DNA from 3 places in the Micromonospora sp. CNZ322 genome. Region 1 is predicted to be linked to each of the others. Evidence: riboswitches for the same ligand, from Rfam matches in the RefSeq annotation. Region 1 holds a riboswitch; each other region holds the start of a gene.

Region 1 (9,777 bases):
CGCTCACCGAGCAGCTCACCATCCTTGACCGGCTCGCTTCGCAGGAGCGCAAGGAGGTCGAGGGTGTGCTGGCCGTGCGGGCCAAGTACGACGGCGAGAAGCAGAAGCTGGACGCGCTGATCGTCACCCAGACCAAGCAGCAGAACGAGCTGGCGGCCAAGAAGAAGCAGATCGATGCCGAGATCAAGCAGCTCGAGGCGTCGATGCCGAAGACCACTGTCAAGACCGCGGCCTGCCCGACCATCAACGGCGTGGTCAGCGCGGCGGCACGCACCGCGATCAAAACCGCCTGCGGCAAGGTCGGCAAGCCGTACGTCTGGGGTGCCACCGGGCCTAACTCGTTCGACTGCTCGGGGCTGACCCAGTACGCCTACAAGGCGGCCGGGATCTACCTCACCCACCACACCGGTGACCAGTGGAACGAGGGCAAGGCCATCTCGCGCGGCGATGCCCGCCCCGGTGACCTGGTCTTCTTCTTCTCCGGCCTGAGTCATGTCGGGCTCTATCTGGGCAACAACACCATGGTGCACGCGCCACGTGCCGGTAAGCCGGTGCAGGTGTCCAGCATCAACACCATGCCCGTCGCCGGATTCCGCAGACCCGGCTGATCCACCTCGCGCGACACGAAGGCCCCCGGTCACCGACCGGGGGCCTTCGTGGTTCTCAGCGCGGCGCGCCGACCGGGGACGGCAACAGCTGCACGTCGGCGAGGTCGACGTACATGATCCGGTGGCCGAACTGGATCTGCGCGTACCGGTTCTTGCCGCGAATCACCGTCCAGTCGCCGGGCGAGGAGCCGTCGAACGTGCTGGCCCGGTAGTACTCGCCGGCCAGCACCGCGCCGACGGCGTACCGCTGCCCGGCGGCCAGGGTGTACTGGAGCGGCGAGATCGCCTGGTAGGGCACCCCTTCCGGGTACGCGGACTGCTCCGGGTACGCCCGTCCGTAGACCGGAACGGTGGTCCGGCCGGGCTTCGGCGTGGCCACGACGCCGACGGTCCAACTGGCGGTCGGCGCGGACGCCGGGTTGTGGAACCAGGCCCGCTGCCCGAGGTACCAGATCGCCGTCCAGTCGCCCTGCCGCCCGGCCAGCGCGTATGTCTGCCCGGCGGATGCCCGGGCCCCGTGGTCCGACACGGTCATCGTGTTCGGGCTGCCGTCCGGGCGGAGCGCGATGTCGTTGACGAGCGGCGCGTCCGCGGACGGTGCGCTGCGCAGCACCACCGCCGAGGAGCCGCGTGGCGCGCAGGGCACGCCCGGGGTGACGCAGCCGGTGAACGCCGGCTGGTTGGTGGTGTAGTCCGGGTCGATCCGGACCATTCCGGTGGCCGGGGTGCCGGTGTCCAGTCGAGGTGCGTGCAGCAGGTCGAAGTAGTGCGTCCAGTCCCAGTACGGGCCCGGATCCCAGTGCATTCCCCGCACTGTCGAGGGAATGGTGCCGGGCACGTTGTCGTGGCCGATGATGTGCTGGCGGTCCAGTGGGATGCCCAGCCGCAGCGCCAGGTGCCGGACCAGCTTCGCCGAGGTCCGGTACATCGCCTCGGTGTACCAGGTGCCCTGCGCCGCGAAGCCCTCGTGTTCCAGCCCGATCGACTTCGCGTTGACGTACCAGTTGCCGGCGTGCCAGCCGACGTCCTTGGTCTTCACGTGCTGCGCGATGTGCCCGTCGACCGAGCGCAGCGAGTAGTGCCAGCTCACGTAGGTCGGGTCCTGGACGAGTTTCAGGGTCGTGGCCCAACTCGCCTCGGTGTCGTGGATGACTATGTACTCGATCTTCTGCCGGGCGGGTCGATCGGAGAGGTCGTGGTTGCCGTAGTCCCCGTCGCCGAACGCTTCGTAGGGCGCCGGGATCCACTCGCAGGAGATGGTGCGGGGGCACTCCACCCCGTCCGGGCGGGCCAGGCGGCGCAGGCCCAGCCGGTCCAACCAGGAACGCTCGGGCCGCACCACACGGGCCGGCAGGGTGATCCGCTGGCCGTCGTCGGTCACCCGGACTTCGCCCGCGCCGATGGTGGTGAAGACCTCGTCGGCGAAGGCCGCCGCGGCGTCGGCGCTGTCCGCGCCCGAGTAGCGGGCGACCGCGCCGTACCAGGCCGCCGGGTCGGTGTCCGCGCCGACCGGCGCGCCCAGATCCCTCTGGTACGCGCTCAGCAGCGCAGCCCCACCCCGGATGTTGAGGCCCGCGTCGGTGCGCAGTGCCTCGGGGGTGGCGCCGGTCAGCGTGGCGGCGGTGTCGACGGTCTGCAACGCGGCGGTGGACGGCGCGGGTGCCTCGACCGGCCGGGGCGCGGGCACCCGGGTGGGACGGGAGTCGTCGCCGCGTGGGTCCTCGGCACCGGCGTCGTGGTGGCCGCGCCCGGGTAGGGCGGCCACGTGCCGGGCGTCGGTCAGGTGCATCGGGCCGTAGCCGCCACTGGTGCTCGGTGTGCCGGCGTTGGTGTCCCAGCGCGACTCCAGGTAGGAGACGCCGAGCAGCACGACGGCCGGCACGCCGTACTCGGTGGCCGCTGCGGCGTACTGCTGCTGGCGGTCGGTGGTGGGCGCGGCGGCGGCCGGGTCGACGGAGAGTGGCACAGTGGTCGCGGCGGCGATCACTGTGACGGCGAGCAGCGCGCGCCAGCCGGTCGACAGGGTTGGATGGTGCATCGAACCCCCTAGATTCTCGCGGAGTGAGGTCAGGTCACCATCGCGCCGTCCGGGAGGTCGCGTCAATACCTTTCCATCTATCGAAGCATGCGGAAAGAATTCTTCACACACGGTCGGTGACCTAGTCCAATCCGTACGGAGTGTCACTGCCGCACGGGTTGCGGATCGGTAACAAGCGTCTCTACTCTGGTCATTCGTCGGCCCGACAGCAGCTCCGCCCAGCCCGGGCGGTAACGGACCGACACCGCCGAGTCGTTTCCGAAACGAACCGGGGACCCAGGTCCCTCGGGGTGAATCCGCAGCCACTGCGGTAGGGCGCCGACTTCCCGCCCGAACCCGTCAGCTAACCCGGTAGGCGGTCAGGAAGAAGGAGTACGGAACCCCGGTGGCACTCCATGCCCCGCGGCCGTCGTCCGAGCGGTCGGCATCAGCCGGCCCGGCGTCGATCGTGCCGCGCCCACGCTGGTCCCGCTTCACCACCGCACTCGCCGCGCTGGCCGGCATCGCCGTCGTTCTGACCGGCAGTGCCACGGCGGCTCACGCCGACCCGTCCGTCGCCGAGATCGAGCGCCAGATCGACGCCGACTGGAACAAGCTCGAACCGATCATCGAACGGCACAACGCCACCCGCACCGACCTCGCCGCGAAGCGCAAGCAGGCCGACGCGCTGGCCGCCCGGATCACTCCGCTCGAGCGCCAGGTCGACGCCGCGATGAACAAGGTCAGCGCCCTGGCCGTGCGCGCCTACATGGGTGAGAACGTCTCGACCGTCAACGCGATGCTGGGTAGCCGGTCGCCCAGCGAGGTGGTCGGCCAGCTGGAAATGCTCGACCGCTTCGCGCACAACCAGCAGAAGGACGTACGCCAGGTGGCCGACCTGCGCGACCAGTTGGCCGCGCAGAAGGCGCCACTGGACGAGATGGTGGCCCAGCTGAGCCGCACGGAAGCTCAGCTGGCGGCGAAGAAGAAGCAGATCAACGACGAGATCGACCGCCTACAGAAGTTGCGCCTCAAGGTGTACGGCAGCGGCGGCGGCGGTCCGCTGCGCCCGGCGCCCTGCCCGGGCAGCTACCCCGGCGGCGCCGCGGGCACCGCTGTCAAGTTCGCCTGTGCGCAGATCGGCAAGCCCTACGTCTGGGGTGCCGAGGGCCCGAACTCGTACGACTGCTCCGGGCTGATGCTGGCCGCCTGGGCGAAGGCCGGCGTGTCGCTGCCGCACAACGCCGCCGCACAGAGCCGGGTCACCAAGAACGTCAGCAAGGGAGACCTGCGCCCCGGCGACCTGGTCTTCTACTACAGCGACATCCACCACGTCGGCATGTACGTCGGCGGCGGCTGGGTGGTGCACGCCTCGCAGGCCGGCCAGCCGGTCAAGATGAAGAAGGTCGACGACGGCCCGATCCACAGCTATGGCCGTCCAGGCTGACCCCGAGTGATCGAAGGGCCCGTCGCGATCGGTCGCGGCGGGCCCTCGTCGTCTCGGTTCTAGCTCAGCGGGTTGGCCAGGTGCGCCAGTGCTGCCAGGCGCGGCTGGGCGTCGGCCCCCGCTGGCCCTGGTAGCGCGAGCCGTAGACCACCGAGCCGTACGGGTGCTCGGCCGGTGAGGAGAGCCGGAAGATGCAGAGCTGCCCGATCTTCATGCCCGGCCACAGGGTGATCGGCAGGTTCGCCACGTTCGAGAGCTCCAGCGTCACGTGACCGGAGAAGCCCGGGTCGATGAAGCCGGCGGTGGAGTGCGTGAGCAGCCCGAGCCGGCCCAGGGAGCTCTTGCCCTCAAGTCGGCCGGCGAGCTGGTCACCCAGCGAGATGACCTCCAGCGTCGAGGCGAGCACGAACTCCCCCGGGTGCAGCACGAACGGCTCGCCGTCGGGGACCTCGACCGCCGAGGTCAGGTCGTCCTGCTGCATCGCGGGATCGATGTGGGTGTAGAGGTGGTTGTTGAAGACCCGGAACAGCCGGTCGAGTCGGACGTCGATGCTGGACGGTTGGACCAGGGTGGGCTCGAACGGCTCCAAGCCCAGCGTGCCGGCCTTGATCTCGGAGACCAGGTCACGGTCGGAGAGCAGCATCGGACCACCATAGCCGCGTAGCCAAAAGTGCCCGGATTCGGTGCCGGTGACCAGCGCGTCGAGGTCGCTGCTCGTACATTTGTTCGATAGAATGCCCACATGGCTTCCTGGTCCGAATTCGCCGCCGACGAGCCCCGACTCGCCGACGGGATCCGCGTTCTCCTCCAGCAATACGGGCCGGGCTTCGGCTATCTGGCCACGGTCCGTGCCGACGGCGGGCCCCGCGTCCATCCGGTCTCCCCGGTCATCACCGCCGAGGGGCTGTTCTGCTTCATCATCGACTCGCCCAAGCGCCGCGACCTCGAACGTGACGGCCGTTACGCGCTGCACTCGTTCCCCGCGGAGGAGAGCGACGACGAGGCGTACGTGGCGGGGCGTGCCCGTCCGGTGACCGATCCGGTCCTCGTGGCGCAGTTGGCGCACAGCGCCCGGGCCGAGCCGCAGGTCGACTGGCGGCTCTTCGAGTTCACGGTCGACGTGGCCATGCTCACCCGCCGCGAGCAGCACATCGCTGGCATCCCGGGCCTCGCGCCGGGTCGGCCGGCCGTTCGGGTCTGGCTCGACCCAAACGCCCCGTCGGCGGTGGCCGCGCCCCTCGCCGTCCCGCAGGCCCGCCCGACCCGCCTCAGCCGTGACGTCCAGTGCACGGCCGCCTGACCACGGCCGGAAGATCATCGGTGCCGGCTCCGTCGTAACGGAGCCGGCACCAGGGCACCCGTACCAGACCGCCGCCCGCCGCCTGCGGTGATCAACTCGACTTCAAGAAAATCGCGGTGTCCCAGCGCTCCGGATGCCCCGACTTCCAGAAAGCCGAGTGGATCAACCCGGGCGGAGCGGTACGGGGACACCTGCGGCCGGCGGGGGTACCTGGGTGCACGGGTTCGACGACTCGGGTACAGTGGTGCCGCTTGCGGGTGTAGTTCAATGGCAGAACATCAGCTTCCCAAGCTGACAGTGCGGGTTCGATTCCCGTCACCCGCTCCACTGCGAAGGCCCTGATCAGGACGTGAGTCCCGGTCAGGGCCTTCGATGTTCCTGGACCACGAGCACCCGGCGGCCCAGCAACGGGACCACGTGCCGGGCCTCAACTTCTCACTGGGGCCGCTTCGAATCCCGTACCAGCCGGCGCAGATGGTGTGTCGCTCAGCGGGATCTCGCAGACGGTGCGCCAAGGGCTGACGTCCGGCGTTCCGGCGATGAGCCGGACCCGGTCGACGGCTGTGCGGATCGGCAGGTGTGCGGAGATGGTTTCCGCGGCGTGGCTCAGCGTGGGCTTGGCGGCGTCGTGACCGATGGTCAGGTGTGGCACCACGTCACCGTGCGCCCCGGCATAAGGCGGCGCCTCGGGAAACTGTTGCCACACCGCCGCAGTGAGCTGCCGGAACGGGCGATCTGGCTGCGGAGCAAGCCAGACGACCGTGTCACCAAACCAGCCGACGTGCGTCAGTGCGACCTCGAACCGCGGTATCCCGGCAATGGTCTCGCGCAGCACCGCCAAGACCTGCTCATCGATCTGCTGCGGGGGCAGGAACGGGTAGAGGACTGTCACGTGCGCTGGCACGCCCCACCCGGCGGCCCGGTCGAGCGATGCCCGGAACCGGCCCACCGCCTCCTCGGCCTCGGGTATCGGCACGATGAGGGCCGTCTGTGTCGGTTCCATCCCCGCAGTTTCCAACGACGATGGGTGCCGGTCCACCGGATTCGCAGCCCGCCGCAGGAGGACGCCGCACCCACAGAACGGCATCGAGCTCGGCCAACAGCAGAGTCGACGGGCGTGGTGTGCAAGCTCCCGTTCTCAGTCTCGGGACCACGTTCGTGCGGCGAGGAAGGACGGCCCTATCGGTAGTCGGCGAAGATCCGGCGTTCCACGCCGTCGACGGTGATCGGGCCGCCGTGGGGAAGGATCCACTGTGGTTTGGTGTGGCCGAATGGGACCCCGACGCAGACGACCGCCTCGGGGTTGTATCGGCTCACCACGTCGACGACAGTGTCGCGCTGCTGCTCGCGTAGCCGTGCCCGATCGGCGGCCGGGGGTCGACGGGTGTGGTCGGAGACCGGCGGACGGGCGACCAGGACCGCGTCGACGGCGCTGAGGAAGCCGCGTTCACCCAGTGATCGGACGATCCAGCCGACTTCGCGTGCGGGGAGAAGTTCCTCCGACGTCTCGATGATCAGCACCCCACCGTGCAGGGCCTCCGGGGAAAAGGGGAAGCGTCCCGCCGTCAGGATCCACTGGATGACCTCCAGGCAGCCACCCCAGGTGGGGCCGGTGACCGCGCGGGGCGGCCCGTACCAGCTCCACGGCTCCGTCGGTTCGCGCTCTCCGAACGACTTCAACGCCTGCGGGTCTGCCCAGTCGATGCCGATGTCCTCGGACTCACCCGGGTCGGTGATCTCCAGCCGTTCCCCGGTGAGCAGTGCCGCCCGCAGCGACCGGACGTGGATGTCGTCGACGGCAGGCCCGGGGCCGAGGTGCACCTGGGAGGATCCGCCGTAGAAGCTGGCGATGCCGAGGCCACAGAGCCAGTGGTGCAGGTTGGTGTTGTCGCTGGTGCCGAGGAACGGCTTCGGGTCGGCGCGGGCCAGGTCGCCGTCCAGGTGGGGGATGACGGTGATCTGGTCGTCGCCGCCGATGACGGCGAGAATGCCGCGTACCTGGGGGTCCGCGAAGGCGGCGTTGATGTCCGCCGCCCGCGCTGCCGCGCTCGCACCCACCTGGCGGGTGGTGGGGTATTCGACCGGGACGAGGCCGGTCAGGTCGGCAAGCCGTCGCATGGCCTGCTCGTGGATCCCGGGATAGGCACCGGGCGCAGCGAAGGACGGCGAGAGGACCGCGAGGTGGTCCCCCGGGCGTGCTTTCCGAGGACGAACGAACTCATGCGCCATGTCGAGATCCAACAGGTCGGCCAGCCGGTGCGCATCTCATTTCGGAACGGGCTCCAGGAGCTTCACGCGTTTCTCCTCCGCCCCGACAGCCGCTGGCGGGCGACACGGACGCTTCTCATGTTCATGGCAAGATCTGCCAGGTGCAGGTCGGGATGCTTGGTCCATTCGAGGTTCGCACGGACGTCGGCACCCTCATTGACGTGCCGGGCGCGCGGCTGCGCGGGCTGTTGACCGCCCTCGCGCTCAACCCGGGCCACGTGGTCCCGAAGGGGACCCTCGTCGACTGGATCTGGGGCGAACATCCGCCCTCCGACGCGGCGAACGCCCTGCACCGCCTGGTTTCCCGGCTGCGGAAGGCGCTGCCGGAGGGGTCGATCGAGGGACAGACGGACGGTTACCGGTTGCTGGTCGGACCCGACGTCGTCGACGCCGTACGGTTCGAACGCCTCGTTGGCCTGGCTCGCGATGACGAGGGCCCGCAGCGGGTACGGCGGCTGCGCGAGGCCCTCGACCTGTGGCGCGGTGCGGCGATGCAGGACGTCGGTCTTGTCGACAGCATCGCGCTCGACGCGGCGGTCACCCGATTCGACAGGCTGCGTCTGACCGCCCTGGAGGATCGCTTCGACGTGGAGGTCAGCCTCGGCCGCGGGCCGGAGCTGGTCGCGGAGCTGACCGACCTGGTGGCCGCGCACCCGGTGCGGGAACGGCTGGTTCTCGCGTTGATGCGGGCCCTCGCGGCGAGCGGCCGAGACAACGAGGCGCTGCTCGTGTATCAGCGCACGAGCGAGGCCCTGGCCGACGCGCTGGGCGTCGATCCCTCACCGGAACTCGCGGCGTTGCACGTCGCGCTCCTGCGGGGTGAGGTGCAACGCCGCGAGGAGAACCGGAAGACCAACCTTCGCGCCGAGTTGAGCAGCTTCATCGGTAAGGACGAGGCCGTCGCCGAGGTCGGCGCGCTCGTCGCCGAACACCGGCTCACGACCCTGATCGGGCCGGGTGGCTCCGGGAAGACCCGGCTGGCCACGGAAACCGCGCGCAGAATGCTCGACAACCTGCCGGACGGTGCCTGGCTGGTCGAGTTCGCCGCCATCGGCGCGGACGGTGACGTCGTGCAGGCGACGCTCACGGGGCTCGGACTTCGGGACGCTCTGCTCGGCGAGGCACCGAGCATGGAGTTGATCGACCGGCTCGTCGCCGCGATCCGCGAGCGGGAGGCGCTGCTGATCCTGGACAACTGCGAGCACGTGATCGAGTCGGCGGCGGTGCTCGCCGACCGGCTGCTCGGGGAGTGTCGGCGACTGCGGATCCTCGCGACGAGCAGGGAACCGCTCGGCATCACTGGCGAGGCGCTCTGGCCGGTCGCGCCACTGGCCTTGCCGGACGTCGACGCCGACCCCAGCGAGATCGAAACCTCTCCCGCTGTCCGGTTGCTGCGGGACCGAGCGGTCGCGGTGCGGAGGGATCTGGTGGTCGACGATCTCACGTTGTCGACGATGGCGCGGATCTGTCGGGCGCTGGACGGGATGCCGTTGGCGATCGAACTGGCCGCCGCCAGGTTGCGCACCATGTCCATCGACCAGCTCGCCAGGCGGCTCGACGATCGGTTCCGTCTGCTGACCGGCGGAAGCCGTACCGCGTTGCCCCGGCACCGAACGCTGCGCGCGGTGGTCGACTGGAGTTGGGAGCTGCTGACCGACGCGGAACGGGCGGTCCTGCGCCGGCTCTCGGTGTTCTCGGGCGGGGTGAGTCTGGAAGCGGCCGAACGGGTCTGCGCCGGCGACGAGGTCGAGCCGGAGGACGTGCTCGAACTGGTCACCGCGCTGGCCGAGAAGTCGCTGTTGGTCGCCGAGGGCGACGAGACCCTGCGCTACCGGATGCTCGGCACGATCAAGGAGTACGCCGCGCACCGCCTCGTCGAGGCGGGGGAATCGGACCTGGCGCGCCACGCGCATCTGACGTACTTCACCGAACTGGCCGAGACCGCCGAGCCGCAGCTTCGCCGCGCGGACCAGGTGAAATGGCTCGCCGCTCTCGAAGTTGAGCACGACAACATCGGTTCCGCGATGCGCGGGGCCCTCGCCGCCGGTGAAGCGCCCGCGGCCATGCGACTGGCCGCGGGCGCCGGCTGGTACTGGTGGCTCGGTGGCCACCGGACCGAAGGCATGGAGCTGATCAC
Region 2 (9,777 bases), on a different contig from region 1:
GCGCCCGCCGCCCGGCCGGCGGAAAGCCGGTTTGACCAGGTCAGATGCGTCGAGACGAGGTGCGGGATGAGTCATACCGGGAGCTCCGGCGGTCAGCCGGGTCCGCAGCGGACCACCGACCGGGCCACCACGCTCAGTGAGCCGACCCGGGCGTACGCCGAGCTGGTCGCCGGCAACCGGCGCTTCGTCGATGGCGCCCCACGCCACCCCAACCAGGACGCCGGGCACCGGGCCGCCGTGGCCGACGGGCAACACCCGTTCGCGGTGATCGTCGGCTGCTCCGACTCACGGCTGGCCGCCGAGATCATCTTCGACCGGGGTCTGGGCGACCTGTTCGTGGTTCGCACCGCCGGGCACACCGCCGGCCCCGAGGTGCTCGGCAGCGTCGAGTACGCGGTGACCGTCCTCGGCACGCCGCTGGTGGTGGTGCTCGGCCACGACTCGTGCGGTGCGGTGCAGGCCGCCCGGGAGTCCGCCGCGACCGGTACCGCGCCGAGTGGCCACCTGCGCGCGGTGGTCGACGCCGTGCTGCCCAGCCTGCGCCGGGCCGCGGCCGAGGGCGTGGACGACATCGACGGCATCGTCGACATCCACATCGCCCAGACCGTCGAGACGTTGCTCGGGCAGTCTCCCGTGCTCGCCGACGCTGTGGCGCGGGAGCGGTGCGCGGTGGTGGGAATGTCCTACCGGCTGGCCGCCGGAGCGGTGCGCCCGGTGGCCGTCGTACCGGCCGGCCTCGCGACGTTGGAGATCCCGGCCGGATCACCCGAGTCGACCGACCCGGCCGCGCCTGCCACCGTCTGACGCGACGAGGGCCGCTCCGCGTCACGCGGAACGGCCCTCGACGGGGATCGTGCGGGTCAGAGCAGCGACATGTGGACGTGATCGGTGTGGTTCGACGGCCCGCTGTACGAACTCCAGCCGGTGGCCGGGAACCAGATCTGCCGGTTCCAGATCACGTAGTAGATGCCGAGCCGGTCGGCGTTACGGATGAGGAACGCGGCGACGTTGTTGCCGTACGTCCGGGTGTCGTTGTTGTGCCACGGGGAGAACCCGCTCTTCTGTAGCGACCAGTCGCAGGCGCGGCCCTTCGGGTGCTCCCACGGCCCGCCAGGGCGGTAGCAGCCGACGAACCGGTTGAAGCCGGCCGCCTTGACCTCCTTGTACGCGTGCAGCGTGCGCGGCGTGATGCAGCCGGACGTGGTGGGGTCGTTCTCGCTGCACGACTGGGGCTTCCAGTCACCGTCGGCCGTGCGACCCGGGCCGATCTTCGCGACCTTGGAGGTGGCATCCACCAGGCCGCCGGTGAAACCCTTGCCGCCGACGAGGGAGAGCGCCTTGTCGGCCTCGCTCTTGCGCTTCGCCATCAGGGCGGTCTGCTTCTGCTGCTCGCGGACCTCGGTGTCGAGGGCCAGCTTGGCCTGCTCGGCGCGGGCCTTCACCTCGTTGACCTCGGAGAGCTTCTTCTCGTTGACCATGTTCATCTCGTCGAGCATCCCGGCGCGCTGGACGAACGAGTCGGGAGCATCGCTCTCCAGCAGCATCGCGACCGCGCCGATCCGGCCGGTCCGGTACGCCTGGGCGGCGATCTGCCCGACCTGTGGGGCCAACGCGTCCAGGTCGGCCTTTGCCCGGTCGACCTCTGCGGCCAACTCGCCCTGCCGCTTCTTGGACTTGTCCAGCTTGGACTTTGCGGCGGAGTAGTCGCGGTTGGCCTGCTCGATGACGTCGTTGAGCAGCTTGGGCTCGCCGTCCTCCTCGTGCCCGGACGGTGTGGGGGTCGTCGGGGCGGCGTGCGCCGGGAGCGGCCCGGCGAGCACGGTCAGTGCGGCGATCACGGCCACCACGGGAGTCAACCAGCGGCGTAGGGGTGCCGTCACAATGTTCCCTTCCGTCGACCGCCGACCGGGTTAGCTGACGGGTTCGGGGCGGAAGTGGCCCCTACCGCTGACGCGGATTCACCCCAGGCACCTGGGTCCCCGGCTCGCCGGCTGGCGATTGGGCGGTGGCACCGCAGGCGCCGCTTCGCGCCTTCATCGGTAACCGGCAGCGAGGTTACCCGAGAGTCGACCGGGTGAGCTACGCCTGGATGCCGACCAAAAGCGTCATTTCGCCATAGCGTTGAGTGACCAGTGACGCGGTTCTCAGGGTGGATGCCCGATCTGGTCACGCTGAGGAGTGTCACCATGCCGTATCCGTGCTCCTGTTCGACTCCGGCCACCGGTCGGTGGCCTCGGATGGGGGTGCGGTCCGCGTCCGGGCCGGCTCGTCGGAGCTGGCCGTTCGCGGTGAGCTGAGTGCGGCCAGTGCCTCGCTGCGGTCCGGCTGGGGCCGGGGCGCGGGAGCGTCGGTGGATGCCGTGGCAGCTGTACGCCCGGCGGCGGTCACCACCGCGGCCAGCCCGGTGGTCAGCGGCACGGCAGCGATCAGACCGAGGGTGGCGACTGCGCTGCGGACGATCTCCTGCGCGAGGAACTCACTGGTGAGGATCTGCCCGATCGGTCGCGAGTCGGCGGTGAGCAGGAGCAGCAGGGGCAGTGACGCGCCTGCGTACGCCAGCACGATGGTGTTGACAGTGGAGGCGATGTGCGCGCGGCCTACCCGGGTGGCGGCACGGTACAGCTGCAACCGGGTCAGCCCGGGGTTGGCGTTCGCCAGTTCGGTGACGGTGGCCGCCTGGGTGACCGTCACGTCGTCGAGCACCCCGAGCGATCCGATGATGATCCCGGCGAGCAGCAGGCCGTGCAGGTCCACGTCGCCCTGGAACATTGACAGGGTGGTGGCGTCCTCGCTGCCGAAGCCGGTGAGGTGGGTCGCGGCCGTGGCGATGGTGGCGAGCACGCCGGTCAGCACGAGGCTGCCCAGGGTGCCGAGCACCGCGACCGAGGTCTGTGCGGTGACCCCGTGGGTCAGATAGAGCACCACGAACATGATCAGGGCCGCACCGACCACCGCCACCAGCAGCGGTGGTTTGCCGGCGCTGATGCCCGGCAGCACGAAGGTGAGCAGGATGGCGAAGCTGGCGGCCAGTCCGGCGAGCGCGGCCAGGCCTCGCCACCGACCGAACGCGACGATCGCGGCCGCGAAGATCACCGCCAGCCACACCATCGGGGTGCCGCGTTGGTGCTCGGCGATGTTCCAGTTGCTGGTGGTGGGATCGGTCGGGTCGGCCAGCTCGACCAGGATGACCTCGTCGCCGACGTCGACCCGGGGTGCGCCGGGCCCGTCGGGCACCGGTGTCCGTACCTGCTGGCCGGCGGTCGGCCCGTCGTCCACCCGCACGTCAACAGTGCCGCACCGCCCGTCGCCGACCCTCGGTGTGCCCTCGGGAACTGACGGCACCGGCGGGCACGGCTCGCTCACCACCCGGGTGACGGTGCCGGGGTAGCGCGGCACGTCCGCGCCACCATCGGTCTGCGGTGACCCGCCGCGCGGCCAGAGCAGCACCGCTGCCAGCACTGTGGCGACGAAGAGGGGTACCACCGTCACGACGAGGATCCGTCTCACCCTTGGTGGGGCGGACGGAGCACTGTGAGTGTGGTCGGAACCCAAAGCGAGACTCCCAACGATCCGGTGCGGGATACGGGTCAGCGGGCCTGGCGGTTCACCGTTGCGGTGGAAACGCGGCGGACGGCGGGGCGGATCGCTGCCTGACGACCGCTTGATCACGGACGGTCAGTGCTCGGCCCGGTCGGCCGGGGGCGACGCCACGACGTGGCGGCGCGGGTGCCCGACTGCGCAGCGGCATTCGGAGGGCCATCGTGGGAGATGCTAGCCAGCCCTCCCGGGGCCTGCAGGTCGTGGCGGAGTGTCGGGCGGCCGAACCGCCCGCGCGGCGGACCTCGGGCGGTCAGCCGCGCTTCATGAGCCGGCCGACCGCCGCCATCATCTCGGTGGCCATCTCGTCGGCCCGACCCTCGGCGGCGCCCTCGTGCATGCAGTGCCGGGCGTGCCCGTCGAGCAGCCCGAGGGCCACCTTGTCGAGGGCGGCCTGGATGGCGGAGATCTGGGTGAGCACGTCGATGCAGTAGCGGTCGTCGTCGACCATCTTCTCGATGCCCCTGACCTGCCCCTCGACGCGGCGGAGCCGCGCGAGCAGCTGGTCCTTGCTGGCGGTGTATCCGCGGATCGGGGTGGGTGCGGTCATGTCCACCAGGATAGCGTACCCCTAGGGGGTATGGTACGGTCGGTTCTGTTGAGATACCCCCACCGGGTACCGGTACTGCAAAGGAGACGATCCAATGGTCAACACGACGTACCAGGTCCAGGGCATGACCTGTGGGCACTGCGTCAGCGCGGTGAGCGCCGAGGTCGGCGCCATCGCGGGCGTGCGTGACGTCCAGGTCGACCTAGCGGCCGGCCGGGTCACCGTCAGCAGTGATCAGCCGCTGGACACCGCGGTTGTCCGAGCCGCAGTCGACGAGGCCGGCTACGACCTCGTCGACGCGTGATCGGCGGGTCGGCGTGCGTACCGTGACGAGACTGGCCGGGTTCGCCGTGGGCCTCGCGGCGGTGTTCGGCGCGACGTACGGGGTCGGCCGGGTGGTCGACCGCGCCCCGGTGGTCGAGGGCCGGCACGACGGCGACGCCGCCCATGCGACGGGCGAGCACGACGAGGCGGCCGACCGGCTCCCCGGCGGCCTGCTCGTCTCCGACAAGGGCTACACCCTCCAACCGGTCGCCGCCCAGGCCGGCGAGTTCGCCTTCCGGATCGCCGGCCCGGACGGCCGCCCGGTCACCCGCTACGACGTGGCGCACGACAAGCAGATGCACCTGATCGTCGCCCGTCGGGACCTCTCCGGCTTCCGTCACGTCCACCCCGAGCTTGCCCCGGACGGCACCTGGCGGGTCGACACCCCGCTGGCCGGCCCCGGGCAGTGGCGGGCGTTCGCCGACTTCGCCCCGACCGGGGGTGAGTCGCTGACCCTCGGCGTGGACGTGACCGTCCCCGGCGAGTTGACCGAACGGCCGTTGCCCGCCCCAGCGACCAGCACCACCGTCGACGGCTACACGGTCACCCTGACCGGTGCGCCGCAGCCCGGCCGCACGTCGTCGCTGACCCTGACCGTCACCCGGGACGGGCAGCCGGTCACCGACCTGGAGCCCTACCTGGGCGCGTACGGGCACCTGGTGGCACTACGTCGGGGTGATCTGGCGTACCTGCACGTGCACCCGGACGGGACGCCCGGCGATGGCCGCACCCGGCCCGGTCCGGCCGTCACCTTCCTCGCCGAGGTGCCCTCGGCCGGCAGCTACCGGCTCTACCTCGACTTCCAACACGGCGGGAGGGTGCACACCGCCGAGTTCACAGTGGTCGCCGGCGCCGCCCCGACCGGAGACGTCCCCACTCCGAGCGGACCCGCACCGACCGGCGGGACCGACCACGGCACCCCCGGGCACGGACACAACTGACGGGACCAGACGATGACCACCACCAGCAGACCGCTACCTGAGGCGCCGAACCGGATCGAACTGGCGATCGGCGGGATGACCTGCGCCGCGTGCGCCGCCCGGATCGAGAAGAAGCTCAACCGGATGGACGGGGTGAGCGCCACCGTCAACTACGCCACCGAGAAGGCGACCGTCCGGTACGCCGACGGGGTCACGCCGGACGACCTGATCGGGACCGTGCAGAAGACCGGTTACACGGCGGCGCTGCCGGCCCCGCCCAGCGCGGAACCCCCGGTGGACCCGTTGCGGGGACCGCGTACCCGGCTCTGGGTGTCGGTGGTCCTGAGCGTGCCGGTGGTCCTGCTGGCCATGGTCCCGGCCTGGCAGTTCGACTACTGGCAGTGGTTGTCGCTGACCCTGGCCGCCCCGGTGGTGGTCTGGGGTGGGCTGCCGTTCCACCGGGCCGCCTGGACCAACCTGCGGCACGGCGCGGCGACCATGGACACCCTGGTGTCGCTCGGCACCCTGGCCGCGTTCGGCTGGTCGCTCTGGGCGCTCTTCCTCGGTGACGCGGGGATGCCCGGGATGACGCACCCGTTCCGCTTCGACATCACCCGGACCGACGGCGCCGGCAACATCTACCTGGAGGCGGCCGCCGGGGTCACCGTGTTCATCCTGGCCGGTCGCTACTTCGAGGCCCGGTCCAAGCGGACGGCCGGCGCCGCCCTGCGCGCCCTGCTCGACCTCGGCGCCAAGGACGTGACGGTGCTGCGTGACGGCGTGGAGACCCTGATCCCCGTGGACCGGCTCGCCGTCGGTGACCGGTTCGTGGTCCGCCCCGGGGAGAAGATCGCCACCGATGGGGTGGTCGACGAGGGCACCTCCGCTGTCGACGCCAGCATGCTCACCGGTGAGTCGGTGCCGGTCGAGGTCGCCCCGGGTGACGGCGTGGTCGGCGCCACGATCAACGCGGGTGGGCGGTTGATCGTCACCGCCACCCGGGTCGGCGCGGACACCCAGCTCTCCCGGATGGCCGACCTGGTGGAGCAGGCGCAGAGCGGCAAGGCGGCCGTGCAGCGGCTGGCGGACCGGATCTCCGGGTTCTTCGTGCCGATCGTCATCACCCTCGCCGTCGGCACGCTCGGCTGGTGGCTCGGCACCGGGGCCGGCCCGACCGCCGCGTTCACCGCCGCCGTGGCCGTGCTGATCATCGCCTGTCCGTGCGCGCTCGGCCTGGCCACCCCGACCGCGCTGCTGGTCGGCACCGGTCGGGGCGCCCAGCTCGGCGTGCTGATCAAGGGCCCGGAGGTGCTGGAGTCGACCCGCCGGGTGGACACCGTGGTGCTCGACAAGACCGGCACCGTGACGACCGGCCGGATGACACTGGTGGACGTGGTGCCGGCGAGCGGTGTGGACCGGGCCGAGCTGCTCCGGCTCGCCGGGGCGGTGGAGGCCGCCTCCGAGCACCCGATCGCCCGCGCGGTCGCGGCCGCTGCCACCGATGGGGGCGCGCTGCCCCCGGTGACCGCCTTCGGCAACCTCGAAGGGCTGGGGGTGACCGGCACTGTCGACGGACGGGCCGTGCTGGTCGGCCGGGTCCGGCTGCTGCGCGAGCGCGAGATCGACGTACCGCCGGAGGTCGAGTGGGCCGTGCGCGACGCGGAGGCCGCCGGCCGTACGGCGATCGTCGCCGGCTGGGACGGACGGGCCCGGGGGGTGCTCACTGTCGCCGACGTGGTCCGGCCGACAAGCCGGGCGGCGGTGGCGCGGTTGCGTGGGCTGGGGCTGACTCCGGTCCTGCTGACCGGGGACAACACCACAGTGGCTCGCGCGGTCGCCGCCGAGGTGGGCGTCGACGAGGTGATCGCCGAGGTGCTGCCGGCCGGGAAGGTCGACGTGATCAAGCGGCTCCAGGCCGAGGGACGGTCGGTGGCCATGGTCGGTGACGGGGTCAACGACGCCCCGGCGCTGGCCCAGGCCGACCTGGGGCTGGCCATGGGCACCGGCACCGACGTGGCGATCGAGGCGGCCGACCTCACCCTCGTCCGGGGCGACCTGGACGCGGCGGTGGACGCCATCCGGTTGTCCCGACGCACGCTCGGCATCATCCGGGGCAACCTGTTCTGGGCGTTCGGCTACAACGTGGCGGCCCTGCCGTTGGCCGCCGCTGGGCTGCTCAACCCGATGATCGCCGGTGCCACGATGGCGCTGTCCTCGGTCTTCGTGGTGGCCAACAGTCTGCGGCTGCGTCGGTTCCGTTCGGCCGTCTGACCTCCCTGGCCCGCAGGGCGGGCACCCGGCCCGCCCTGCGGCACGCCTCAGCCGGCGTGAACCCGCACCGTCTTCAACTCCGAGTCGGCGGCGTCCGGGATGCTCATCCCAGCGGCCAGGCCGGTACGCAGGTATTCGACCACCGCTTCGTTGATCACCTCGCCGGGCAGGACGGCCGGCACACCGGGCGGGTACGGGGTGAGCATCTCCGCGGCGACCCTGCCGACCGCCTGTTCGGCCGGCACCTGCTCGGCCCGGCCGAAGAAGGCGTCCCGCGGGAGCATGGCCAGTTCCAGCCGCAGTTCGTCCGGGGTCGGCACGGATGTCGGCGTGGCCCTGGGCAGCCGGTCGGCGGCCTCGGTCAGCGCCCGCAGGCCGTCCAGCAGTGGGCTGGTGGTCTCGTGGCTGTCGGCGTGAGTGAGGGCCAGGGTCATCCGGCGGTGGTCGGCCAGTGCCAGGTTGACGTGCCGCTCGCGGTGCAGCCAGTCGACTGCCTGGAACCCGCTGATGCCGAGTTCGGAGACGTCTATGACGATCTTCAACGGGTCGGTGTCGGCGGCTCGCTCCGGGCCGAGGAGACGATCACCGAGCACTGTGAGGCCGGGAAGCGCGTCGATGGCCTCGCGGGTCTCCTGTGCGAGGGCGAGAGCGGCGGTAAGCAGGTCATGGCCGTGTTCCACCATCTGTCGGCGCCAGCCGTCCAGTGCCGCGTAGATCAGCGGCGAGGAGCTGGTGGTGCCGAGCATGTCCTCGCGCTGGCTCAGCACACTGGGGTCGATCCGTTCACCCTGAAGGTGGAAGACCGAACTCTGCTCCAGGCCGCTGCCCATCTTGTGCACGCTGGTGACGCAGGCGTCCGCGTCGGCGTCCATCGCCCACTGCGGGAGGTCGGGGTGGAAGGGCAGGTGCGCGCCCCACGCCTCGTCCACCAGGAACGGCTTGCCCTGCTGGTGGCAGACCTTGGCGATGGCGGCCAGGTCGGCGCAGGTGCCGTAGTCGGTGGGGGTGACGACCAGAACGCCCTTCGCGTCGACGTGACCGCTCAGCGTCTCGGCCACCGTGTCGGCGCCCGGCGGGTACGTCAGGTGCAACTCCTCGTCCCACCGGGGCTCGATCCAGACCGGTTGGATGCCGGCGATGATGATGCCGGAGATCACCGACTTGTGGGCGTTGCGATTGATCAGCAGCTTCTCTTCCGGGCCGGCCACCGAGATCATCAGTGTCTTGACCGAGAGTGAGCTGCCGCAGGTCGAGAAGAAGGCGTGCTCGGCGCCGACCGCGTCGGCCATCAGCCGTTGCGCGGTGCTGAGCACCTCGTGGGTCTGCAACCGGTCGTCGAGGCCGTTGTTGGTCATCACGTCTGCGGCGAAGAGGTCGCGGCCGAGCACCGCGAGGACCCGCTCGTCGACGCCCCGACCCTGCTTGTGGCCCGGCGGTGTGTAGTTGATGTCTCCGCGTTCCCGGTAGGCGACGAGGGCCTCCAGGATCGGGGCCGATGACTGGTCCATCGACTGCTCCCTTCCAGCGTCTGCCCTGCTATCCCTTCCCCTGGTCGGCTCCGGCCAACCGTCGGTCCGTCGCCGTGTCGGCGCCCGGCGGCGGGTCGGCGGCCGCAGAGATGGTTGGGCTGGTGACGGTGGGGGTACCTCTGTGGTTGTAGCGACGCTCGCAATGGAGGTTGGCAATGGGTTTCGACGACAAGATCAACAACGCCACCGAGGACGCGACCGGCAAGCTGAAGGAAGGCGCCGGTCGGGCCACCGACAACGAGCAGCTGGAGGCGGAGGGTCGCACTGACCAGTCCACCGCCAAGCTCAAGCAGGCGGGCGAGAAGATCAAGGACGCCTTCAAGAGCTGACGTACGACGTAACCCGCACGCCGGGCCGGTGATCATCACCGGCCCGGCGTGCTGTGTGTCCGCCTCTTCGCCGACCCTGAGATCCCCCTGATTCCGCTTCTGTTCCGCACCGCAGCACGCCGACACCTGCTAACTTTCCTTGGCATGTGCAAGGGCTGGTTATGAGCAGCGCTCCACCGCCGACCGGCGACGACCTGGTCCGGGTGCTGGCCACCCTGGCCAACCCGCACCGGCTGCGGGTCGTCGCCGCGTTGGCC
Region 3 (9,777 bases), on a different contig from region 1:
GGGCCTGCTCGCCGTGCTGGCCGCCCGCCCCGAACGGGACCGGCCCACTGACGACCCGCTCCCGGCCGGGCCCACTGCTCGGGAGCTGGCCGCCGCCGAGGCCGTCGACATGCGCCGCTACGCCGAGGAGGTGGCCGTCGCCGCGGCCGGTGCGGCCACCACCGCCAAGCGGTGGCGTGCCGCCTGGCTGACTGCTCAGGAGCAGCTGGAGCAGGCCAGCATCCGGTACGACGAGGCGGACACCGCCGCGCGTCGCTTCGCCGGCGCCGGGGCGTTGCCCACCCCGCAGACCCGGCACACCCCCGCCGAGTACGCCGCCCGGGAACGCTATCTGCACCGGGCGGCGATGGCGGCGTACTGGCGGGGCGACCTGACCATGGCGCAGCTCGGCGACGTGTTCGGGCACCGGCGCGGCTGGGATCCCCGGCGACACCCGGTCGAGCAGGAGGTGCTGATCAGCCGGGTGGTCCGGGATGCGCGGCTGGCCGACTACCAGGTGGCCGCCGACCGTGAGCGGGCCGCCTGGCGCGACGCGGAGTTGGCCGCCGAGTCGGCTCGTGCCCTCGCCGAGGAGGCGTACGCGGCGGCGGCCCGGCTCCGCCCGACCCTGGTCCCCGCGCGCCGCACGGTGGCCGGGGCGCTGCGTCCCGCCGTCGTGGCACGGTGGCGCCCGGCCCGGGTGGGTTGAGCCCAATCCGTGATGTGAGGCCGGTCACCTGATCGCGAAATGGGACGGCCGGCACGATCGGCGGGATTGTTCCCGCGATTGTGGTCGCGTTTTTTGCGGCCTGTCCGGTTGTCGCCCGCAGGCGTCGCCGTAACCGGTTGTCCCATCGAGTCACATCATCGCCAATACACGCAGAAATTGTCGCGCCGATGGGGGTTTACGCAGGTGAACCTGGCTTGGCAGGGGGTTGAGACGCCAGTAGTGTCGTCCCGTCCGGTGCGGTAACCGATCGCAAGACGCGACGCCGCATCGACCCGCTTAATCGTGATCAACGAACCGGGGACCCACCAGTAAGTCCGGGGTGAATCCGCGAGCCACGGCCCGCGGTAGGGCGTCTTCCCGCCCGAATCCGTCAGCTAACCCGGTAGGCGGTGTCGGAAGGAGTCCCATCCTCGTGCAGCACCTTTCCACCCCTCGGTTGTTCCCTCGCCTCCACGGCGCGGCGGTGCACCCGCTCATTCGTCCAGTCACGGTGAGCTGACCTCCCGGGTCATCGCCTTCCCCGCCCGGCCGCGCCGGGCGTTCCCCTGAGCGGTTCACCATCCGCGGACCACGGTCCGCGCGCTGGCGCCTGCCCGGATGCCGGTCCGGCCCCGGGTGCCGCTCTCCCCCCGATCCGTGGAGGACCCCGTGAAGCACACCCTGCAGCGTCAGCTCCGCCGTCTCGCCACCGAGCGCCCGTACCAGATCGTCGCCGCCTCCGCCGCGGCCCTCGCGATCGCCACCACCACCGGCGCCCTGCTCACCACTGCCGACGACGCCCCGGCCGGCCAGCGCACCGCGACCACTGTCGCCGAGATGCGCAGCGACGTCGCCGCCTCCCGCGGCGAGGCTCGGGACGCGTCCCCCTCGGCCAGCGCCGTGCCGACCACGGCCGCCCCGGCCACCAGCGCCGCGTCGCCCGCCGCGAAGGCCAGCAGCAACCCCGACCTGACCCGGAAGCCAGAGCGGCCGAAGCCGCCCGCGACCAAGGTGCTCGACTACGACTACGAGGCGCAGAACACGTACTACAACTGCGGCCCGGCGGCCACCCGGAACGCGCTCAGCGCCGCCGGCATCGACCGCACCCAGGAGCAGCTCGGCGCCGAGCTGGGCACCACCGAGATGGGCACCAACTCGGCCGAGGACACCACCCGGGTGCTCAACGCCGAGGTGAAGGGCTCCCCGTACCGGACCCGGATGTTCCCCGGCGCGCCCAGCCCGGCACAGATGGACCGCCTCCAGGCCGACGTGGTGAAGGCCATCACCGACGGCCGGGGCGTGGTGGCCAACGTCGTCGGGGACGCCACCGACACCGACGGCGGCTGGCACTCCTACGGCGGCGGGCACTACATCGCCGTGGTGGGCTACAAGGACAACGGTCGCACCGTACGGATCGCCGACTCGGCGAACCCGGCCGACCCGTCGTACTGGATCACCACGATCGACCTGGCCAACTGGATCACCAGCCGGGGCTACTCCGCCTGACCCGGGCACGCTGACCGCCGCGGGCACCGTCTCCCACAAGGGGCCGGCGCCCGCGGCGTTTGTCAGCGCGGTCCGTCATCGACGGCTCTCGTACCTGGCCGTGAACCGTGGGAGACTGCGGCCGTGGTGGAGAAGACGGGTGGTCACGCCGGCCGCAGGCCGGTTCTGCTGCTGCTGCACGGCATGGGAGCGACCGGGGACGTGTGGTTGCCCTGGGCCCCGTACCTTGAGCAGCACTGGCCCGGGCGGTGGCTGGCACCGGACCTCGCCGGCCACGGCTGGGCGTCGCCGCTGCCGGCGTACTCCTTCGCGGGCTTCGCCCAGCAGGTCGCGCAGGCCCTCGCCCCCGACGACCGGCTGGTCGTGCTCGGACACTCGCTGGGTGGGGTGGTCGGCCTGGCGCTGGCCGCCCGCGACGCCGGAACGCCGGTGGACGCGGTGGTCGGGCTGGGCATCAAGGCGCTCTGGTCACCCGCTGAGCTGACCCGCGCGGCCGAGGTCGCCGCCCGCCCGGTGAGCTGGTTCGCCAGCCGCACCGAGGCGGCTCGCCGCTACCTGCGGGTCTCCGGTCTGGCCGGCCTGGTCCCGCCGGACCACCCGGTGGTGGACGCCGGCCTGCGCCAGGTTGACGGCCGGTGGCGCCTCGCCATGGACCCGACCGCCTTCGCCGTCGGCGAGCCCGACCTGGCCGCGCTTCTGGCGGCGACCGACGTGCCGGTGGTGCTGGCGCGCGGGGAGAACGATCCGATGGTCACCGACGAACAGCTCAAGGAGTACGGCGTACCGGTCGCCACGCTGCCCGGTCTCGGGCACAACGCGCACGTGGAGGACCCGGCAGCGGTGCTGGCGCTGCTCGACCCGTACCGCTGAGCGGTCAGGGCGGCCGGCCTCGGCTCGACCGCCCTTATGAAACAGGCCCTACGCCGGTGTGGACGCGGTCAGTGTCTCAGCCGGTGCCAGCTCCCGGCGGGCAGCGGTCAGGAACGCCTCAGCGTACGACTCGGCCGGGAAGTCACCCAGGTAGCGGCGGCGGGTGGCCCAGCGGGCCTCGGCCAGCGGATCGGTGTCCAGCAGTGCGGTCAGCACCTCGTCCACGTTGGACATGTCCCGGCGCAGCACGTAACTCGACCCGGCCAGCGGGAACCGCTCCACGAACCGGTCGCCCTCGTCGCCCATGTCGGTGACCGCGTACGGCTTGCCGGAGTAGAGGAAGTCCGAGATCACGCCGGACACGTCGGAGACCAGCGCGTCGGCGGAGTTGACGCACTCGGTCAGGCTCAGCTCCCGAGCCGCCGCTCCGACCACGTGCTGGCGGCCGGTGCGGGCCCGGTCGGCGACGAGCAACTCGGTCAGGCGGCCCAGTTGTCGGGCTGATGCCGGGTTCTGCGCGGTGTACGGGTGGGCCCGCAGGATCACCGTCGCGCCGCGCTCCAACAGTCGGCGCAGCAGGCTTTCGGCCACCGGCAGCGAGCAGTAGTCGGCGTCGGCGTGGTGCCCGGTCCAGGTCGGCGTGTAGAGCACCGTCGGGTGCGCCAACCCTTTCGCGGGCTCCGGGCGTACCTCGATCGACTCGACCTGTGGGCGACCCACCACCACGAACTTGTCCGCCGGGATCTGCACTCCGGCGCGGGCGTACCGGTCGATCGCCGCCTGTCCGGCCACGAAGATCCGATCGAAAATCCCCGACACCGGGTTGGCGCTCGGCGCCTTGTCGCTGTCGCCGTGGTGCAGCTGGATGTGGGTGAGCTGGGTGAATCGGACGCAGTGGCTGTTCTTCGCACCGTGGTTGACGTAGAACGCCGCCCGCAGGCTCGGCACCAACGCCTCGTCTATCGCCCGCAGGGTGGGGCAGTAGACCACCGGCGCGTCGGTGGCTGCCGCGATCGGCGCCAGGAACTCCGGCTCACGCAGCACGACCAGGAACGGCCGGCCGATCCGTTCCAGGTACGGCAGCCACATGGTGACCTGGTATTCCGAGCCGGGAGGCGCGGAGAAGTAGAGCAGGAACTCCGGCTGGTGCTGGCGCAGCGCGGCGGTCACCGACCCGCCACCGGCCCGCGGCCGGAACCGCCGCCGGGCGAGGTCCAGTGCGACCGCACCGGCGCCCCCGCCGACCAGCAGGCTGGCGGCCAGCGCCACACCGGTCGGCAGGGCGAGCGCGGCGGCGAGCGCCAGGGCGGCGAGCAGCCCGAGCAGGGCCGTGCCGAGCCGGTCGGCGATCAGCGGCGTCCAGGCGCGTACCGGCAGGTTGGCCGCCCGGATCTCCAGACCGCCGGCGGTGCGCAGCGGCCCCACCAGCAGCACCAGCCCCAGCAGGACCAGCCCCGTGGCGACCAGCGCGAGGTTGAGCCCGTCGTCCAGCCGCCGGGAGTAACCGACCAGGATCGCCGCGGCGATCAACGTGGTCTCCGCCACCAGGTCGGCGCCGGGCCGGATCCGCTGCTCGGCGGCCGAGGCGGCCAGCGCGGCGACGGCCAACGCCAGCCCCCAGCCGGTGGCGTCGGTCAGCGCCAGCACGACAAAGGCCAGCACGGCCAACCCGGTGGTCAGGCACCGGGCGGCCAGTTTTCGGACCAGGTCGCCGCGCATGTCGCTCCGTTCGTGGTTCCGCAGCCGTCGGCGTCAGTTCGCGGACGTCGCGCCGGCCGGCGTCTCGACCCGACCCGACCCGGACTGCGCCGGCACGCTCGGCGTGGGCCCGTCACCGGGTGCCCGGCGTACGTCGATCACCTGACCGGTCAGGTCGGAGATCAGCACGTCCAGCGACGACTGGGCGACGGCCTCCGCGGCGAGCAGGGTGTGCTCCGGCTCCTCGCCGAAGGCCCGCGTCCGCATCGGCGTGGCGGTGCGCTCCGGGTTGATGCAGTTGACGCGGACGCCCACGTCGGCCCACTCGTCGGCGAGCGCCTGGGTGAGGTTGACCAGGGCGGCCTTGGTGGCCGAGTAGAGCGCGTAGCGGGCCCGGCCCCGGGTGTAGGAGCTGGAGGTGTAGAGCAGCAACTGGCCCTTGGTCTGCTGCAGGTACGGGAGGGCCTGGCGGGCGATGGTCACCGGGCCGACGAAGTTGACCTGGAGCACCCGGTCCATGGTCTCCTCGTCCATCTCGGCGAGGGCGCCCTTCTCCAGGATGCCGGCGGTGACCACCACGTGGTCGATCCGGCCGGTGGCCTCGAAGGCGGTCGTCAGCGCGGCCTCGACGTCCTCGGCCCGCTCCACGTGGGTGCCCGTGCTGGAACGGCTGAACGGAAAGACCTGGGCGCCGTAGCGCCGGGCCAGCTCAGCCAACTCGTGGCCGATGCCGTAGCTGCCGCCGAACACCACGATGGTCCGGCCGGTCAGCTCCTCGCTGTAGCTGCGGTGGTCGGTCAGTCGGGGCGCCTGCGCGGCGGCGAGCTGGAAGAGCTTGTCCGCCAGGTGCACGTCGACCGGGTGGGTGACCTTGATGTTCTCGTCCGAACCGTCGATCACCTTGATCGGGGTGCCGGGAAGGTAGCGCAGCACCACGCCACAGTCGTCGGTGGCGGCGAAGTCCGGGTCGTCCTCGGCGATCTGGTACGCCGCCCGGATCGTGGGGGAGCGGAACGCCTGCGGGGTCTGACCACGGCGCAGCCGGGAGCGCACCGGGATGTCGGTGATGCAGTCGTTGTCGTCGACCTGGATGATCGTGTCCGCGGAGGGGATGGCCACGTCCACGGCGTCGTAACTCCAGAGCGCGTTGACGCACTCGCGCACGATCCGGCCGCTGAGCAGCGGGCGTACCGCGTCGTGGAAGAGGATGTTGCAGTCTTCCGGGCCGACCGCGTCCAGGGCGATCCGGGTGGTGGCGTTGCGGGTGTCACCGCCCTCGATCACCTTGGTGACCTTGCGCAGGCCGGCCTTCTCGACGATCTGCTGGGCGTCCTTGACGTGGCCGGTGGCCATCAGCACGATGATCTCGTCGATCTCCGGTGCCGCCTCGAAGACCGCGAGGGTGTGCTCGATGATCGGCTTACCGGCGATCTTCAGCAGCTGCTTCGGGATGCCGAGCCCCAGCCGCGTCCCGGTGCCGCCGGCCAGAACCACCGCCACTGTCCGCGAGGGCCGCCACGGCGTCGGGGTCTCCGCTTCGGCGTCCGGGCCAGGGGTCTGGTCCTGCGTCATTGCCGGATCCTCACTCTCAGGGATGCGTTAACGGAAGGTTCCGCCCGAGCGGCGACGGAATGAACCTTAACGCGCGGACCGCGTCGCCCCAACGCGGGCGACGCGGTCCTCGGGTGCCATGTCGATGCCGGACGTTCGCCGGAACTCTACTTGCTGTTCGCGTATGCCTCGTACGCCCGGATGACCTCGTCGGTGGGGCCATCCATCCGGATGACGCCCGATTCCAGCCAGATCGTCCGTTCGCAGGTGTCCCGTACGGAGGAGAGCTGGTGGCTGACCAGGAACACCGTCCCCGCGCCCTCCCGCAGCTCCCGCACCCGCTGCTCGCTGCGCCTGCGGAAGCCCTTGTCGCCGGTGGCGAGCGCCTCGTCGATGAGCAGCACGTCGTGCTTCTTGGCGGCGGCGATGGAGAACCGCAGCCGGGCCGCCATGCCCGACGAGTACGTCCGCATCGGCAGGCTGGCGAAGTCACCCCGCTCGTTGATTCCGGAGAAGTCGATGATTCCCGCGGCCTGCTTGGCCACGTCATCGGGGTGCATGCCCATGGCCAGGCACCCGAGGACGACGTTGCGCTCCCCGGAGAGGTCGTTGAGTAGGGCGGCGTTGACGCCCAGCAGCGACGGCTGCCCCTGGGTGTGGATGGCGCCCCGGTTCACCGGCAGCAGACCGGCGATGGCCCGCAGAATGGTGGACTTGCCGGAGCCGTTGCTGCCGATCAGCCCGATCGCCTCGCCCCGGTACGCGGTGAACGAGATGCCCTTGACCGCGTGCACCTCCCGGACGTTCGGCGCGTGGGTGCGCTTGACCAGCCGGCGCAGCGCGGCCACCGGCGTGGTGCCACCGGCGGCACCCTGGTGCACCCGGTAGATGATGTGCGCGTCGTCCACGACCACTGTCGGGATGCGCTCCTGGGTTCGGGTCATCGTCGCGCTCGCCTCGGTGGGGGCGTCGAAGTGATCAACCACGGCCGTACTCCTGTTCGCCGCGCCAGAAGTAGATGAAACCGCCGATGCCGGCGACCAGCGCCCAACCGGCGCCGACCAGCCAGAGCTGGGTCAGCGACTCGTTGAGCAGCGGCGCCTCCTCGAGCAGCGCGTACCGCGCCAGCTCGATGTAGACCAGCAGCGGGTTGTACTGCACCACTGTCGTCGCCCAGCCGGGCAGCCGGTCGAAGAGGCTGACGCTGTAGAGGACGCCGGAGCCGTACATCCAGGTACGCATGATGAACGGCATGACCTGCTTCAGGTCGCTCGACTTGGCGCCGAGTCGGGCCACCAGCAGCACCACGCCGGCGTTGAACACCGCCTGCAGCAGCAGCGCCGGCACCAGCAGCAACCACTCCCAGGTGAGCGGCTCGCCGGTGACCAGCACGATGCCGACCAGCACCACCATCGAGGCCAGCAGTTGCTGGAACTGGGTGATCGTGGTGGACAGCGGCAGGCTGGCCCGGGGGAAGTGCAGCGCCCGGATCAGCCCCAGGTTGCTGCTGATCGACTGGGTGCCGGCCAGGACCGCGCTCTGGGTGAAGTTGAAGATGAACAACCCGGTGGTCAGGTAGGCGATGAAGTTCGGGATGCTGTTCTGTGCAAGCACCACCCCGAAGATCAGGTAGTAGACCGCCGCGTTGGTGAGCGGGGTGAGCACCTGCCAGAGCTGACCCAGCTTGGCGTTGCTGTACGAGGCGACGAGCTTGGCATTGGCGTACGCGGCGATGAAGTGCCGGTAGGCCCAGAGTCGGCGGCTGTACTCGACGAGGCTGGGTCGCTCACCGGCGACCCGTAGCCCGTGCCGAGCGGCCAGCTGCGCCTGGGTCAGGCCCGTGTCGGGGTCGACCAGCGCGGTGGTGGCCATGGAAATGGCGCTCCGATCTTTCGTGCAGACGGGGGTTGCTCGCGACGATCGAATCCTAGTGGGAAATTTGCGCGGGGCGCCGCCTCGTCGCTGCGAGGACAGTAGTCCGAAACACGTCGGGACGCAACCGTACCGTCGTTGCGCTACGCTATCCGGCGTGACCTGCGATAAGAGCCCTCGATGACCACCGAGAAGAGGCGGGCGCCGGCCGGCGCGGCGGTGCTGCGCGACGAGATCACCACGGCGATCCGCCGGGCGCTGATGCAGGAGCTCGCCGCTGTCGGCTACGGCCGGCTCTCCATCGAGGCGGTGGCCCGGCGGGCCGGCGTCAGCAAGACGGCGATCTACCGACGGTGGAGCTCGAAGCTCGATCTGGTGCTGGAGGTCGTCGCCGCTGCGGCACACGGCAAGCTCCCCGCACTGGACACCGGGACGCTGCGCGGTGATCTCGCGCTGCTGTTCCAGGCGGTGGCGCACGCGCTGCGCCACCCACTGGCGTCGCAGATCATTCCGGATCTCCTGGCCGAGGCCGCCCGCAACCCCAGCATCGACGCGACCCTGCGTCAGGTGCTGCACGCCCGTCAGCAGGAGATCGGCGGTCACCTGGTCACCCGGGCCGTGCAGCGTGGCGAACTGCCCGCCGACACGGAGCTGGACGCCGCCGTCGACCTCATCGTGGGGCCGCTCTACTGGCGGCTCGCCATCGCCCGTCTCCCACTGACCGACGGCTACCTCGACAATCTGGTCGAATCCGTGGCGGCCGGGCTCGGCGCCGACAGCGTGCTGCCCCGCCCGCGGGCGGCACCGATGGCGGGTTGACCAGCTCCCCGACACTCGGTCGCCGGCAGCAACGGCACCCCTGCCCGATTCCGCTACGCTGCCCCCTTGACACCCGGCCGTCACCGTGCCGACGCCCCTCATCCGCCCGACGAGTAAGGACGCCCGTGGCCAACGTCGACAGCATCGCCGTAGCGCCCGCCGAACCGGATCCGACGCCGCGGCCCGGGCAGGCATCCCGGCCCGCCGACGCCCGCAAGGGTCTGTCCCGGGTACGCGCGCTGGTGGCCGTCGCCCCGGCGGTGCTCACCGATGGTGCGGTGATCGCATTCGCGCTCTTCACAGTGCTCTACCACCTGGCCTTCCTGGGTGACCTGCGTCCGTCGGTCACCTTCCGGATCTGGCTGCTGGCCTGTGTGGTGCTCGCGGTCGTGGCCGTGCTGCGTGCCCGCCGCCGCGCCCCGGCCGACAGCGCCCCGGCCGACAGCGCGTCGGCGGCACGGGAGGAGCCCGTCAGCGCGCGGCCCGCCGCCGACCGTCGCCTGCTGATCGGTGTGCTGGCCGCCGCCGCCGTGGCCGCCGTCTCCGCCGGTCTGGCCAACACCAGCGTCAACGTCTCCTGGTGGATCCCGGCCGTGTCCGGCCTGCTCGCGGCCGTCGGCGGGCTGCTGCTGGTGCGCCAGGCCTGGTTGAGCGGGCCGACGCCCACGCCGGCCGCCCCGGCGCCCACCCCGGCGCAGTCGGCGTACGCGCTGGTCGTCTCGGTCCTGGTCGGCATCTCGTCGTTCTTCATGGCCCGCAACACCCCGGACGAC

Evidence for each region. Region 1 has a riboswitch for cyclic di-AMP ahead of FB453_RS19110 (C40 family peptidase). Riboswitches for the same ligand answer to the same signal wherever they lie in the genome.
Region 2: another riboswitch for cyclic di-AMP. It lies ahead of FB453_RS04745 (coiled-coil domain-containing protein); the one in region 1 lies ahead of FB453_RS19110 (C40 family peptidase).
Region 3: another riboswitch for cyclic di-AMP. It lies ahead of FB453_RS16705 (C39 family peptidase); the one in region 1 lies ahead of FB453_RS19110 (C40 family peptidase).

What each region holds. Positions count from the first base shown of each region.
Region 1 covers NZ_VITD01000007.1:288,665-298,441, forward strand. The annotation lists gene FB453_RS19100 (C40 family peptidase) at 1-608, shown strand, start outside; gene FB453_RS19105 (peptidoglycan recognition protein family protein) at 664-2,646, opposite strand; cyclic di-AMP (ydaO/yuaA leader) riboswitch at 2,882-3,018, shown strand; gene FB453_RS19110 (C40 family peptidase) at 3,032-4,072, shown strand; gene dcd (dCTP deaminase) at 4,137-4,715, opposite strand; gene FB453_RS19120 (pyridoxamine 5'-phosphate oxidase family protein) at 4,815-5,372, shown strand; tRNA gene FB453_RS19125 (tRNA-Gly) at 5,626-5,699, shown strand; gene FB453_RS19130 (2'-5' RNA ligase family protein) at 5,800-6,390, opposite strand; gene FB453_RS19135 (LD-carboxypeptidase) at 6,552-7,490, opposite strand; gene FB453_RS19140 (BTAD domain-containing putative transcriptional regulator) at 7,742-9,777, shown strand, end outside.
Region 2 covers NZ_VITD01000001.1:1,011,612-1,021,388, reverse strand. The annotation lists gene FB453_RS04750 (carbonic anhydrase) at 67-804, shown strand; gene FB453_RS04745 (coiled-coil domain-containing protein) at 861-1,880, opposite strand; cyclic di-AMP (ydaO/yuaA leader) riboswitch at 1,885-2,015, opposite strand; gene FB453_RS04740 (YibE/F family protein) at 2,182-3,552, opposite strand; gene FB453_RS04735 (metal-sensitive transcriptional regulator) at 3,851-4,147, opposite strand; gene FB453_RS04730 (heavy-metal-associated domain-containing protein) at 4,242-4,451, shown strand; gene FB453_RS04725 (hypothetical protein) at 4,465-5,412, shown strand; gene FB453_RS04720 (heavy metal translocating P-type ATPase) at 5,425-7,662, shown strand; gene FB453_RS04715 (Orn/Lys/Arg family decarboxylase) at 7,710-9,170, opposite strand; gene FB453_RS04710 (CsbD family protein) at 9,347-9,520, shown strand; gene FB453_RS04705 (ArsR/SmtB family transcription factor) at 9,682-9,777, shown strand, end outside.
Region 3 covers NZ_VITD01000006.1:175,881-185,657, forward strand. The annotation lists gene FB453_RS16700 (hypothetical protein) at 1-688, shown strand, start outside; cyclic di-AMP (ydaO/yuaA leader) riboswitch at 973-1,113, shown strand; gene FB453_RS16705 (C39 family peptidase) at 1,346-2,194, shown strand; gene FB453_RS16710 (alpha/beta fold hydrolase) at 2,318-3,064, shown strand; gene FB453_RS16715 (CDP-glycerol glycerophosphotransferase family protein) at 3,113-4,783, opposite strand; gene FB453_RS16720 (bifunctional cytidylyltransferase/SDR family oxidoreductase) at 4,817-6,334, opposite strand; gene FB453_RS16725 (ABC transporter ATP-binding protein) at 6,481-7,257, opposite strand; gene FB453_RS16730 (ABC transporter permease) at 7,292-8,185, opposite strand; gene FB453_RS16735 (TetR/AcrR family transcriptional regulator) at 8,366-9,004, shown strand; gene FB453_RS16740 (DUF6077 domain-containing protein) at 9,130-9,777, shown strand, end outside.